3 regions of the Streptomyces sp. AA4 genome follow, and region 1 is predicted to be linked to each of the others. Evidence: riboswitches for the same ligand, from Rfam matches in the RefSeq annotation. Region 1 holds a riboswitch; each other region holds the start of a gene.
The links. Region 1 has a riboswitch for cobalamin ahead of SSMG_RS19130 (HoxN/HupN/NixA family nickel/cobalt transporter). Riboswitches for the same ligand answer to the same signal wherever they lie in the genome.
Positions count from the first base shown of each region.

Region 2: another riboswitch for cobalamin. It lies ahead of SSMG_RS11800 (hypothetical protein); the one in region 1 lies ahead of SSMG_RS19130 (HoxN/HupN/NixA family nickel/cobalt transporter).
Region 3: another riboswitch for cobalamin. It lies ahead of SSMG_RS37125 (hypothetical protein); the one in region 1 lies ahead of SSMG_RS19130 (HoxN/HupN/NixA family nickel/cobalt transporter).

Region 1 covers NZ_GG657746.1:4,151,137-4,155,645, reverse strand. The annotation lists gene SSMG_RS44830 (type I polyketide synthase) at 1-674, opposite strand, end outside; gene SSMG_RS19135 (LLM class flavin-dependent oxidoreductase) at 764-1,792, opposite strand; gene SSMG_RS45445 (hypothetical protein) at 2,127-2,510, shown strand; cobalamin riboswitch at 3,296-3,515, shown strand; gene SSMG_RS19130 (HoxN/HupN/NixA family nickel/cobalt transporter) at 3,636-4,509, shown strand, end outside.
Region 2 covers NZ_GG657746.1:2,517,060-2,521,568, reverse strand. The annotation lists gene SSMG_RS11810 (ribonucleotide-diphosphate reductase subunit beta) at 1-140, shown strand, start outside; gene SSMG_RS45305 (hypothetical protein) at 267-1,211, opposite strand; cobalamin riboswitch at 1,691-1,912, shown strand; gene SSMG_RS11800 (hypothetical protein) at 1,948-2,769, shown strand; gene SSMG_RS43325 (hypothetical protein) at 2,748-2,924, shown strand; gene SSMG_RS11795 (cytochrome P450) at 3,068-4,509, shown strand, end outside.
Region 3 covers NZ_GG657746.1:8,121,768-8,126,276, forward strand. The annotation lists gene SSMG_RS37120 (CbiQ family ECF transporter T component) at 1-558, opposite strand, end outside; gene SSMG_RS37125 (hypothetical protein) at 545-1,195, opposite strand; cobalamin riboswitch at 1,208-1,338, opposite strand; gene SSMG_RS37130 (Gfo/Idh/MocA family protein) at 1,386-2,282, shown strand; gene SSMG_RS37135 (GNAT family N-acetyltransferase) at 2,343-3,182, shown strand; gene arfB (alternative ribosome rescue aminoacyl-tRNA hydrolase ArfB) at 3,179-3,607, opposite strand; gene purM (phosphoribosylformylglycinamidine cyclo-ligase) at 3,641-4,509, opposite strand, start outside.

The DNA.
Region 1 (4,509 bases):
AAGACGAAACAGCGGCCTTCGGGGGAGAACACGCCGAGCCTGTCCAGCGCGCGTTCGCTGAACGCGGAGAGATTCACATTGACGCCTCCGGCCACTGCCAGCGAACACTCTCCCCGCCGCAGGCTCTGCACGGCGAGATGCACCGCGGCAAGCGACGAAGAGTGCGCGCAGTCGACCGAGAAGCTCGGTCCGCGGGCATCGAGAAAATAGGACAGTCTGTTCGCGATCATTCCGCGGTTCGTGCCGGGCAGAGTGTGCTGATCGAGGATCGCGCCGTCTCTCTCGTGCGCGAGCAGCGCGTAGTCGCTCCACATCGATCCGATGAAGACGCCGACCCCCTCTTCCCCGGAACGGGGAACGATCCGCGCGTCCTCGAGTGCCTCCCAGGCAAGTTCCAGCAGCAGGCGCTGCTGCGGATCCATCATCCGGGCGGCGTTGGGGGAGATGCCGAAGAACTCCGCGTCGAATTCGGCTATTCCTTCGACGAAGCCCGCGCGGCGAGCCGAGCTCGAGTGTCCGCGGCCCGGCGGAACATCGGTCACCGTCTCCGCGCCGTCGGCAAGCAGCGACCAGAACGATTCAGGCGTGGCCGCTCCCGGAACTTTGCAGGACATCCCGACGATCGAGATCGGGACTCCCGCCGGTTCCGCATCGCCTCCGAGGGATCGGCTCATCGTGCTCCTCCGTCGAAATGTAGGAGAAAACTTCTTTCTTCGGTTCTGCTTCCGGGCTTCGTGGCCAGCTGCCGCTTCGGGGAATATTCCTAATCACCGAAGGTCTTGATTATCTGCAGGAACGCGTCTTCGCTCTCGTCGGCGGTCAGCGGCGGGATATACGGCGGAGCCAGCATGATATGCGGAATGTATTCCGCGAACCTGCGGACTTGTTCGCGCACCTCGTCAGGCGTTCCGGCGACCGTGTACAGCTCGACGAGCTTGTCGCTCACCGCGGACTCGACAGCCGCGAGGCCGCCCTTGCCCAGAGCGGCCTGAATCTCGTGCTGCTCGCGTTCGCAGTCGTCGAACTCCAGCAACCTGGTCAGTTCGGACATGGCCGCGTATACGCCAACCTGAATGCGCGCCCGCCGAACGGCCTCCGCCCGGTCGTCCGAGATCGAGCAGATCGTCAGCGCGGTCAGATCGAAATCGGCGAGGTGCCGTCCCGAACGCCGGGCCCCTTTTCGCAGATTGGGCAGGATGACCCGGTCGACGTACCGTCGAGACGGCGCCATCGTGATCATCCCCTCGGCCTTCTCGCCGGCGAGCTGAAGCATCAGAGGGCGCAGCGCGGCCAGATAGATCGGGATCCGGGGACGCCGCAGAGCTCGGGCTCCGGCCGGGTTCAGGGGCATCGGCCGGAAGCTGAACCTGGTCCCGTCGTAGGACATGGGCTCCAGGCCGCTGGAGTGATAGTCCCAGCTCATCCGGACCGTGTCGATGTACTCGCTCATCCACCGCACCGGATGGGCGACCTGGACGGAGTGGAACGAATCGAGGAAGTCGCCCAGTCCGGCCCCGATGCCCAGAAGGGTGCGGCCGGAGCTCGCCTCGTCCAGGTCGGCGGCGGCGTTGGCGAGTTCGAACGGACTTCGGGTGAAAGCTTGCGCGACAGCGGTGCCGAGGCTGATCCGGTCAGTCCCGCCTGCCGCGCCCGCATGGACGACAAAGGGATTTCGATAGTACTCGTAGAGCCATAAGGACCGAAACCCGGCGCTGTCCGCGAGCTGTGCGAATTCGGCGAATTTCTCGAACGGAGTCTGCAGCACTGGCATGCTCACCCCGAACTGAGGCATGGCTTCTCCCTGTTCAGAATTTGACTCGACGGCGCAGCAGTCGTGACGGTGGCTCGTGATCAGTGGCGACGGAAGCCGGAGTGCGCACGGACACCGTAGATCTTGGCGAGGCGGTGACGATCCCCAGCGACGGCCGGCAATCACACAGTTTCCCGGCGAGTCGGGTACCGCCTTCTTGCGATTTTGTCCGGTACCGATCGACAGTAGCGTTCGATCACCACAAGACGAAGCGATTGTTCCATGCTGCGGAACAGCCGATGAGGCCGAACCGGCACCGCGGAACAGCCTGCCGGGCCTCAAGACGGTGCAGCCTCTGTTCGGTCACCTCAGCATCGTGCCGGCGTCCGACACCTACGTCAGCGTCCTGCCGAGCCTGGCCAACGGCTCCGCGGAAGCCATCGCCTGGCTCGTCCTCGACGCGGCCCGTGGTGCAGGCCGCTCGGTGACCGCCGGCAGGCGAACCCGCCGCACGAAGACCGCGCCTGAGAACCGAGAATTGGCCCGTAACGCCGACCGGAAAGGGCACAAATCCGCGGCGAAGCGCGCCCTCGAACACGCCGTTTCGCAAGCGCGGCAGCATTTTCCTGATCCGTGTACAGGGAGAGCCCACGAGAACATCGTGGTGGACCGCCTGGGGCTCGAACCCAGAACCGATGGATTGAAAGCCAGTGTCTGGTCGTATCAATTTATGCGGGTGGCGGGCGGTTTTGGTGGTTGATTGAGCGACGGTTGATGTTGCGCGGTGGCGGGCTTTGCTTCGGCTCTGGAGCACATTCTGGGCGTATGGACCGTGCCGGGAATGGTCGCGGCGCGGCTGGCTGAAACCGTGCTCCGGTGCTCGCCGGGGCGATCTTTACCCGATGGGATGCCGTTCGCGGGTTGCGGTCGGGCATCTGTTCAGGTCGTTCCGAAGCCGTCAGCACGGTACGTTCTTGGCAGGTGCAGGGCTCTCGATGCGCGGCGGGTGCTCGGTCTGAGCAGTCCAGCTGACCTTGCCGGTTGTCTTGCTGGTGCTGGCTGCAGTTCGCGTGTGCGCTGTGCTTCCTTCATCGCCTCCACCTTCTCGGCGTACCGTGTGAGGGCGGTCTGTTCGTCGACGTCGTAGTCTCCGACTCGCAGGTCAGCCGCGGTCTGCTGCTGGGTGACGCCGCTTTCGCGGAATGTGAGCAGCCGGTGAACCTCGCGGAGATGCTGGACGTTTGCCGCGAGAGCGACCCCGGGCCGCCGGGACGACGGGTTTTGTCCAGCCCAGCGCTGGTGAGGCTGGTGCGCGATCGAGCCGATGACGATGATTCCCCTGGAAAGTGTTGTGCACGCTGCGGTTTCGTTGTCTGAACTTTGTCCGTTCGGTGGGTCGAGGAGGGGACGCGTTCACATTCGGGAAGCCCGCCAGCCCTCCTCCGCGGCTCACGGTGACGCGACGGCGGCACCCTCCGCCACGTGCGCCGAGCACGTGGCGATCTCCGACGAGGCCGGTCGGGTTCCGGGACAGGCTGAGCCGGGTACGCTCCGGCTGCTGGTGGTTCGCCGGGTCTGTGGGGATCCGGCGAGGCAAGAGGGAACCCGGTGCGAATCCGGGACTGCCCCGCAGCGGTGAGCGGGAACGACCGCCGTCATCGAGCACTGGACGCGCCGCGTCCGGGAAGCGACGGCCAGTAGGTCCGCCGGATATCCCGGCGGGTGCCCGCGAGTCCGAAGACCTGCCACCGGTCCTTGCGCCGCGGTGGCGCGAGGGGTGGGTCCGGAGTCTCTCGGGCGGGCCGGAGCGGACGTCGTGTGCTTCGACGTGCCTGCGGCCCTGATCGAGCGGGAACCGCCACGGAACGCTCGCGAGGGAGAGAGTGTGCACGAGAAGTCTGTGAGCGGCCGGCCCGGCTGGGTGCGGTTCGGCGGGATCGCCGCGGTCATCGCGGCGCTGCACGTCGTCGCGTGGGGGCTGCTGCTGTTCGCGGTGGTGCCGGGCGGCTATTCGGTGGGCACGCAGGTGTTCGGGGTCGGACTGGGCCTGACTGCCTACACGTTGGGCCTGCGGCATGCCTTCGACGCCGATCACATCGCGGCGATCGACAACACGACCCGCAAGCTGATGGCCGACGGGAAGCGGCCGGTTTCGGTCGGATTCTGGTTCGCGCTGGGGCATTCCACGGTGGTGCTGGTGCTGGCGGTCCTCATCGCCGCGGGCACGCGCGTGGTCGGGGTGCTGACGGACGACGGGTCGAGCGCCCGGCAGGCGCTGGGGGTGGTGGGCACGACCGTGTCCGGGCTGTTCCTCTACCTGATCGGCGTGCTCAATCTGGTGGCGCTGGCCGGGATCGTGCGCGTGTGGCGGTCGATGCGGCGGGGGGTGTTCGACGAGGCGGAGCTGGAGGCCCGTCTCAACGATCGGGGGTTGTTCAACCGGTTCCTGGGCCGGGTGACGCGTTCGATCAGCCGGCCGGGCCAGATGTACCCGGTCGGGCTGCTGTTCGGCCTGGGGTTCGACACCGCGACCGAGGTCGCGCTGCTCGTGCTGGCGGGCGGCGGTGCGGCGAGCGGGTTGCCCTGGTACGCGATCGTGGTGCTGCCGCTTCTGTTCGCGGCGGGGATGACCCTGCTGGACACCGTGGACGGAACGTTCATGAACTTCGCTTACGACTGGGCGTTTTCGAAGCCGGTGCGGAAGGTGTATTACAACATCGTGATCACCGGTCTGTCCGCCGGGGTGGCGCTGTTGATCG
Region 2 (4,509 bases), 1.6 Mb from region 1:
TCGGCCTCCCCCCGATCTACGGCGAGAACGAAAACCCGTTCCCCTGGATGTCGGAAGCAATGGACCTGAAGAAGGAAAAGAACTTCTTCGAAACCCGAGTCATCGAATACCAGTCCGGCGGCGCACTCGACTGGGACTGATCCCACCCCGAGGCACCTGCTGGAACTCGGCCGCACCCTGCCCAGGGTGCGGCCGAGTTCGTATGCGGGCAGACCGCATTCAGGGCTCCAAGCGGACAAACAATCGCATCGCGACCGGGCCCTTCGCTACTGCAGCGCCGACACCACTCCAAACTTCGCAAGGTCGTGCGGCTCCACCAGGATCGACCAGCCCAGCATTTGCCCGGATTTCGCATCTACCGTGACGGTGAGCACGTTTCCCCTGGGAGCATTGCTCCCCCGGGGGACCTTGGCGGCGTACCCCACGAAGTTGCCGGTCATTTGAATCAAGTACACCGGATCGTTGGCCTTGGGCTGCGTTCCGTCAATATGCTTGAGAGCATTGCGGTCGGTTTTCACATATCGAATACCGGCCGGGCTGCCCTCGCCATTCGCGGCAGCCAACCTCTTCGCCACACCCAGCAGGTCGGCGGAAGTAGGCGGCGTGACGTTGCTTTCGGCAGACATCTTCTCCGTCTTGTCTACGCAGGGCTTGCGCGTGGCACCCGTTATGTTTTGCCCGTTTGTGTACATAAGAAATAGATCTGGTCGGTCGTTGACCAGTTCTGCTTGAGCGGGATGCCAATTGTTGCCGGTATCCTGGTATTGAAACCTTGAAGAGTTGGCAAAAACTCGAGCACTCGGCACCGTTACCTCGAGCCCGTTGTCCGCTTGGCCGCCGAATGCCCCGTTGTCTTCGGAAATACCGACAAGATCTCCATTCTGGCGAATCTCCCAATCGGGACTGCCGGGAACCCAGCTGAAGGTTACGTTCTCGCTGGCGAGCTCGTGCGCGGACTTGATGTAGAACTCACGGTACGGAACCCTTGGCCGCTGATCTGCCCAGTACCACAGAAACCCTTTCTCTCGCCCCGGGGAACTGTACAGTGTACCCGCGGTCATTCCTGCTTCAACCCAGGTGTCCAGCTTCGGATTGTTGAGGTTGGTGAGAAGCCACTGCTCCCAGTTGGCGAACTCGGCATCTCGGTTGTCCACATGAAGACAGCCAACTAAAACCGCAGAAAATGATCGAACAGGAGAAAGAATTCGCATCGCCCCTCCTTCGCGAAAGTCACGAACTTTCACCGGGTGATCCGGACGCGATCTTCCGCTTACACAAGAGCAGAAAGCACAGAACCCCTGCATCCCCCGAATGTTGGTTGGCCACCAACAACTCCACACTTTGTCCTTCCTGTTGCACGCAAGGAACCGCCGACCGGGTGACAACCCAGTCAACGGATACGCCTGCGTGCGCAGCGATTTCGAGCAGCGACTGAAAAATAAGCAGAAAATATGACCCACTAGTGAGCAATGGTCAGGCGTTAACGGACAGTGCGCCAAAAACATCAGCCGCACCATGCTCGACGCCGGCCAGACGCCAGACAGCACAGTGCAGCTCCTCCGTTCGTCTCGCACCCGCCGGGTGCGATGTCACCGCCGGACGACGAGCACCTTCCGACGCTCCCTCCTGCTCCGGCAGCAGCACGATCCCTCCCGGACCCTGGGACACCCGCCTCCTGGCCTGATTCGGCAAGCTGACCCACGCCATTGGTTCGCCAGGACGCAGCCGCGTCTTGGCGAGACAACAGGGAACCCGGTGCGATTCCGGGGCTGCCCCGCAGCGGTATGTGGGAACGAAAGCTGTCACCGCGGGAGCGGTAAAGCACTGGGCGTCCAGCCCGGGAAGCGACAGCCGGCAGGCACGAGCGGTACGCCCACGAGTCCGAATACCTGCCAATGGCACGCACGCCGACGGCGTGCGTGAGTCCGGGTCTCGCGGGACACCACGATTCTCGGCTATCCGCGGATTGGCCCAGCCCGAGAACTCAAACGAGCACTCGAGTCCTACTGGTCAGGAACAACCACCGAAGAAGACCTTCTGACCGCCGGACGGCAACTGTGCGAGCAAACCTGGACAACCCTGCGAGACCAGGGTCTCGGCTCAATCCCGTCCAGCACTTTCTCGCTCTACGACCAGGTGCTGGACACCGCCGCACGAGGAGTCCCGGACGCACCCGCCCTCGAAATGACGAAGTGGTTCGACACGAACTACCACTACCTGGTCCCGAACTCCCGCTTCGCACTCACCGGCACCGCCCCGATCGACGAAGTCCGCGAAGCACAAGCACTAGGCATCACGCCACGCCCGGTACTCTTCGGACCGGTCACCTTCCTACTGCTGGCCAAGCCCACCGAACCAGGCTTCACCCCGCTGGAACCGCTGGACGAACTACTGCCCGCATACGCCGAACTATTGGGCAAACTGGCCGACGAGGGCGTCGAATGGGTCCAGTCGGACGAACCAGCCTTCGCGACAGACCGAACCACGCCGGAGTTCAACGCACTCACCCGCGCTTACCACTGGCTGGCCAAGAAAAACCACCGCCCGAAGCTCCTGGCAGCCGGATACTTCGGCGGCCTCGGCCGAGCACTGGGCGTCCTGGCCCGCTCCCCCAGCGAAGCAATTGCCGTCGACCTGGTAACCGATGAATCCTTTGCGGGCAACGTCGCGGCGGAAGGAGCACTGCGGGACAAGGAAGTCCTAGCCGGAGCAGTAGACGGCCGAAATGTGACATCCACTCGCCGCGCGTGCCGAACCGGACCGAGATGACCGACCTGGGGCGCACGGCGCTCGGCGCGGTCCCGGCGGAACAGCTGTGGATCAATCCGGACTGCGGTCTCAAGACCCGCGGTTACGCCGAGGTCGAGCCGGCGCTGCGGCATCTGGTCGGCGCGGCCCGGGAACTGCGCGCCGAACCTCGCTGAACCGTCCAGGTGCCGGGCGGCTGGCCAGGTCGCCCGGCACCGGTCCGAGGATCACCCGAACGGCAGCCCCCACAGGTATTGTCACAACGTCAATAACAGGGGACCGTGGACGAGACCGATACCCTCACCGGGAGGTGGTCGCCATGGCGGACGTGACCGGAAAGACGGGAATCCCCACAGTCGGCGGCACCCTAGGCAAGGCCGCCCAAGCCGGAAGCGACAGTGTCACGCGGCTGTCGGAGAACCTGCGCGGCCGGATGCCGCCGCTGACCGCGATCCCGTTGCCGCGCAAGTTCGACGAACGCTGGCTCGGCGCGCGCTGGCCGGTCCGCGAACTCGCGGCGCCCCCGGCGGGCAGCGGCCTGAAGCCGGTGCTCGGCGACGACGGGCCGCCGCTGATCGGCCACACGCTCGACGGGATGCGGTTCGGCCTCGACTTCAGCCTGCACCGCTTCGAACAGTTCGGCCCGGTGTCGTGGATGGGCGTCTTCGGCCAACGCATCGTGACGCTATCGGGCCCAGAAGCCACCCAGGCCGCCCTCATCAACAAGGACAAGGCCTTCTCCCAGGAAGGCTGGAAGTTCTTCATCGAGCGCTTCTTCGAACGCGGCCTCATGCTGCTCGATTTCGGCGAGCACCACCTGCACCGCCGGATCATGCAGGAGGCCTTCACCCGCGACCGGCTCCGCGGCTACGTCGCGCAGATGGGCCCGGCGCTGCGCGAGGGCGTCGCGGCACTGCCGTCCGGCCGCCCGCAGCTGTACTGGGCGTTCAAACAGCTGACGCTGGACGTCGCGACGCAGGTGTTCATGGGCATGCGCTCCGCCGCCGACGCCGAGCGCATCAACCGCGCGTTCGTGGCCGCTGTGCGCGCCGGCACCGCCGTCGTGCGCTATCCGGTGCCTGGCGGGCGCTGGGCCGCGGGTTTGCGCGGCAGGCGGACGCTGGAGCGCTATTTCGGCGAGAACCTGGCGGCCAAGCGCGACGCGGACGGCGACGACCTGTTCTCCGCGCTCTGCCACGCCGTTTCCGAGGACGGTGACCGGTTCAGCGACGCCGACATCGTCAACCACATGATCTTCCTGATGATGGCCGCGCACGACACGACCACCATCACCGCCAGCGCGATGGCCTACTACCTCGCGAAACACCCGGAATGGCAGGAGCGCGCCCGCGAGGAGTCGCTGCGCCTCGGCGACGACCTGCCGGACCTCGAAGCGTTGGAAAGTCTCGAAACGCTGGACCTGGTGATGAAAGAGGCACTGCGGCTGCGCGCGCCGGTGCCCTCGCTGGCGCGAAAGACCACAAAGGACACTGCGGTTCTCGGCCACTACCTGCCGGAAGGCACGATGGTCGCGGTTTCGCCGACGCTGAACCACTACTCCCCCGAACACTGGACCGATCCGCTGCGCTTCGACCCCGAGCGGTTCGGCCCGGACCGCCGCGAGGACAAATCGCACCGGTTCGCGTGGATGCCGTTCGGCGGCGGCGCGCACAAGTGCATCGGGCTGCAGTTCGGCGGCCTGGAGGTCAAGGCGCTCATGCACGAGCTGCTGCGGGCGCACCGCTGGTCGGTGCCCGAGGA
Region 3 (4,509 bases), 4.0 Mb from region 1:
CGTCTTTCCGGAGCGCAGCCGACGCGCGCGGCGCACCCGCTGCACGCTCTCGACCAGCTGCGGCGCGACGGACAGCGCGACGGTCACCGCCGTCCCCACCTCATACAGCGCCCCGGGTACGGCCTTGAGCAGGCGTTTCGGGTTCGCCAGCGCGTTCGCGGCACCGACGCAGAGCACGATCGTGGCCAGCCGGAGCCCGTCGTACAGCCCGCCGAGCAGCTCCTCGGCCGAAGTGGGGCCGAGGAGCTGAATGCCGGCCGCGACGCTCGGCAGCGGGATGGTCGGCAGCGTGAACAGGACGTGGCCGCCGTCCTCTCCGCCGATCAGGATCCGGAACAGCACGCGCGAGGCGAGAATGACCCCGGCGATCCAGGCGTACATCCGGAACGCCATCGCCCACGGCGCGTCGCCGCGGCGGAGCACCACGACGAACCCGGCCACCGCGATTACGAGCGCGAGCAGGACCGGGTTCGTGGTCCGGCTCGCGGCGACGGCGAGCGCGAGCGCCCACACCCACCACGCGCCGGGATGGAGCGCTCGCGGACTACTCCGCGGCACGCCTGCGGCGCACCGCGACGACCGTCCCGGCCACCGCGAGCAGCACGACGACCACGATGCCGAGCACCACGCCCCACGGGAACCCGCTGTCCGAAGTGGACGCTGGGGCCCGCGCGGGCGCGTTGGCCTTGCGCACCGGCTCGGTGCGCGGCGGCGGATACTCGGTGTAGGACTTGCCGATCGCGAACGACCAGCCCTCGAACGCACCGGCCAGTGGCTTCCAGCTCTGCGCGCCGACCTGCGCGGACTCCCATTTGCCGCCGTTGGCGGCGGTCCAGAAGCTCCACGAAGCCTTCTCCGGCGGCATGCCGGTGCAGGTCTGGTCGGCGGGCTTGCCCTCGATCTTGCACATCACCGCCAGGCCGTATTTGCCCGCGCCGGTGAGTTCGAAACCAGCGTTTTGCAGGGCGGTGACGCCGTTTTCCTGCTTGCCAGGCGCGCACCGGATGAGGGTTTCGCCGCCCAGTCCCTGGAAGTCGACGACCACCGTGACGCCGTTGTCGTCCTGGCAATAGCCGTCGGCGCCCTTGCCGGGCGTGGTCGCGGAGGCGGAGGACGCCCCGCCTAAACCGGTAGCGACGAGAAGAGCGCAGCCGGCGAGGACTCGCCCCCAGAGCCGCGCGTGCACGAACCGCATGTCAGATGTACCTCGCATCGATCGGACCACGACGGGCGATCCGGCTCGCGGTCCCACCCGGGGCCGCTCACGGTTGCGGGCCAGCGCCGGATTCTCACCGGCTTCCCCCGTTCGTGGCGAAGAACTTGTCGACGTTAACGCACCGCAGGCTCCGCCGGAAGCGACCGCGGACACACCTACACTTCCGGGCGTGGGACAGGACCAATTGCGCGTCGGCCTCGTAGGAACCGGACCGTGGGCCACCACGGTGCACGCCCCCGGGCTCGCGGATCATCCAGGGACCGTGCTCAGTGCGGTGTGGAGCCGCCGTCCGGAAGCCGCGGCCGCGCTGGCGCAGGCCTACGACGCGGTGCCGACCAGTGCCCTGGACGAACTGTTCGAGCAGGTCGACGCGCTCGCGTTCGCCGTGCCGCCGACCGTGCAGGCCGAGCTGGCGACCCGGGCCGCGGAGGCGGGCAAGCACCTGATCCTGGAGAAACCGATCGCCTCCGACCTGGCTGCGGCGGAGCGGCTCGCCGACGCCGTGACGTCCGCTGGCGTCGCTTCGCTGGTGATGCTGACGCTGCGGTTCGCCCAGCAGACGCGCGATTGGCTGGACGGCGTGACCGCGGCTGGCGCCTGGCGAGGCGGCAGCGTGCGCTGGCTGTCCGGCGCACTGCTCGCCGGCAAGTACGCGACCTCGGCCTGGCGGCAGGACCCGGCTGGCGGCGCACTCGCCGACATCGGCCCGCACGCGTTCGACCTGCTCGACGCCGCTCTTGGCCCGATCACCAACGTCCTCGCCGCGCATCGCGGTCCGGAAGACCTGTGGCAGCTCCTGCTTGAACACGAGGGCGGCATCACGAGCACCGCGACGCTCAGCCTGCGCCTGCCGGTTCAGCCGACGGTGGTCGAGTACTCGGTCTTCGGCGAACACGGCTTCCGCACGCTCGGCCGGACCGGCACGGCGAACGAGGCGTACACCGCGCTGCTGGACGATTTCGCCGCGATGGTGGCGTCCGGAACGACCACGCATCCGTGCGATGTCCGGCGAGGCGTGCACCTGGCTCGGATCGTCGACCAGGCGCGTGCTGCGCTAGACCGGTAATTCGCTTGCCCGGTCTGAGACGATGAACGGGAAGTTCGTTTCGGACGAAGGAATGCCTATGTGCTCCGCCACGGCCCACTCCGGCCGCGTGGCCTGAGCTGCCTGCGCGCCCGGCGTTGGGTTGCCGGTTTTCGTGCTTCCTTCTTCCCCGAAAGGCTTCCACCCAAGATGTCCGCCCTTCAGGCCTACGTCCGCGCGACCGCACCGATCGGCCGCGACACCCAGCGAATCGGCCCATTCCTGGCGACTTTCGCCCGGAACAGCTCGCATCCGATGGAGAACTACGCCATCCCCGACGACGGCGCGCAGCCCTCTTCCGCCGAGATCGCTCTCCTGATTTCCGCTTACCGGCAACGGAATCTCCTGCCCCGGCTGGAGTTCTTCACCGACGCCGGTCCCGACGTGGAGAATTCCCTTGCCACTGCCGGGTTTACCCTCGAACGCCGAGTGCCGGTGATGACCTGCACCGCCGACGATCGCGTGGATTGTGTTGCGCCAGAACACATTCAGCTGCGCGAACCGTCGTCCGACGACGAATTCCGCCGCTTGCGGTCCGTGCAGAACGTCGCCTTCGGCGGGTCGCCGGAGGTGTCCGACGCTGAGATTGAACGCAACCGCGAACACCTGACCGTCCTAGCCGAACACGACGAAACCATCGTGGGCGGCGGAATGGCGCTGGATATCGTTTACGGGACAACGGAAATCGTCGGCATCGCAGTAGCCGCGTCCCATCGAGGCCAAGGCGTCGCAGCGGCAATCACCGCCCACCTCACGCGCCTCGCTCACGAACGCGGTGCGCGGACGGCGTTTCTTACGCCGGGCGAGGTCGGAATCGGGACGGTGTATCAGCGAGCTGGCTACCAAGTCGCCGGTGAGTGCGTGCACCTGTCGCTGAGCTAGTCGTCGTACCGGCCACCCCGGCCGCGCTTTACGTCGCTGCGCCGTTTCTTCGCCGCCAACCGGCGTTCCTTCGAGCCTCGCGAAGGCTTGGTGGGACGCCGTTTGGCCGGCGGCGGCGCGGAGGCTTGCGTCAGCACCTCCGCCAACCGCTCCCGGGCCGCGTCGCGGTTCATCAGCTGGGAGCGGTATTCGCTGGCCGCGATGGTCAGCACTCCGCCGACCAGGCGGGCGCCCAGCCGGGCCGTGATGCGTTCTTTCAGCGCGGGCGGGATCACGGCGGAGCCCGCGACATCGAACGACAGCTCGACGCGCGAGTCCGTCGTGTTCACGCCTTGTCCGCCCGGTCCCGAGGATCGGGAGAAGCGCTCTCGCAGTTCGGCGCCCGGGATCACGAACCGGGCGCCGACGCGTACGTCCTCCGCCATGTCCTCAGTGTCTCAAGCCGGGGCAAGCGGCTTTCAGAACCGCGGGTGGTCGCCGGACAGGACCGCGCGCGGACCGTCCGGGTCTTCGGCGGGCTGGATGTCTCCGAGGATCCACGCGGGCACGTGCCGCGCGGTGAGCACCGCCAGCGCCCGGTCGACGTCCTCCGACGACACGATCGCCACCATGCCGACGCCCATGTTGAACGTCTTCTCCAGCTCCGCGCGCTCGACCTTGCCGCGCTGGCCGATCAGGGCGAACACCGGAGCGGGCGTCCACGTGCCGCGTTCGAGCTTCGCGACCAGGCCGCGCGGCATCACGCGGGCCAGGTTCGCCTCGAGACCGCCGCCGGTGATGTGCGCGAACGTGCGCACCTCGGTCTCGGCGACCAGCGCGAGGCAGTCCTTCGCGTAGATCTTGGTCGGCTCGAGCAGTTCCTCGCCGAGCGTGCGGCCGAACTCCTCGACGTGCCCGTCCAGCGGCATCCGCGCGATGTCCAGCAGCACGTGCCGGGCCAGCGAGTAGCCGTTGGAGTGCAGCCCGGACGAGCCCATCGCGAGCACGACGTCACCAGGACGGACCTTCTCCGGCGACAGCAGCGCGGACGCCTCGACCGCGCCGACGCCGGTGGCCGACAGGTCGTAGTCGTGCTCGCCCATCAGGCCGGGGTGCTCGGCCGTCTCGCCGCCGAGCAGCGCGCAGCCCGCCTGGACGCAGCCCTCGGCGATGCCGCCGACCAGCGCCGCGATCTTCTCCGGCACGACCTTGCCGACCGCGATGTAGTCCTGCAGGAAGAGCGGCTCGGCCCCGGTGACAACCAGGTCGTCGACGACCATCGCGACCAGGTCGATGCCGACCGTGTCGTGTTTGTCGAGCGCCTGCGCGACCGCGATTTTGGTGCCGA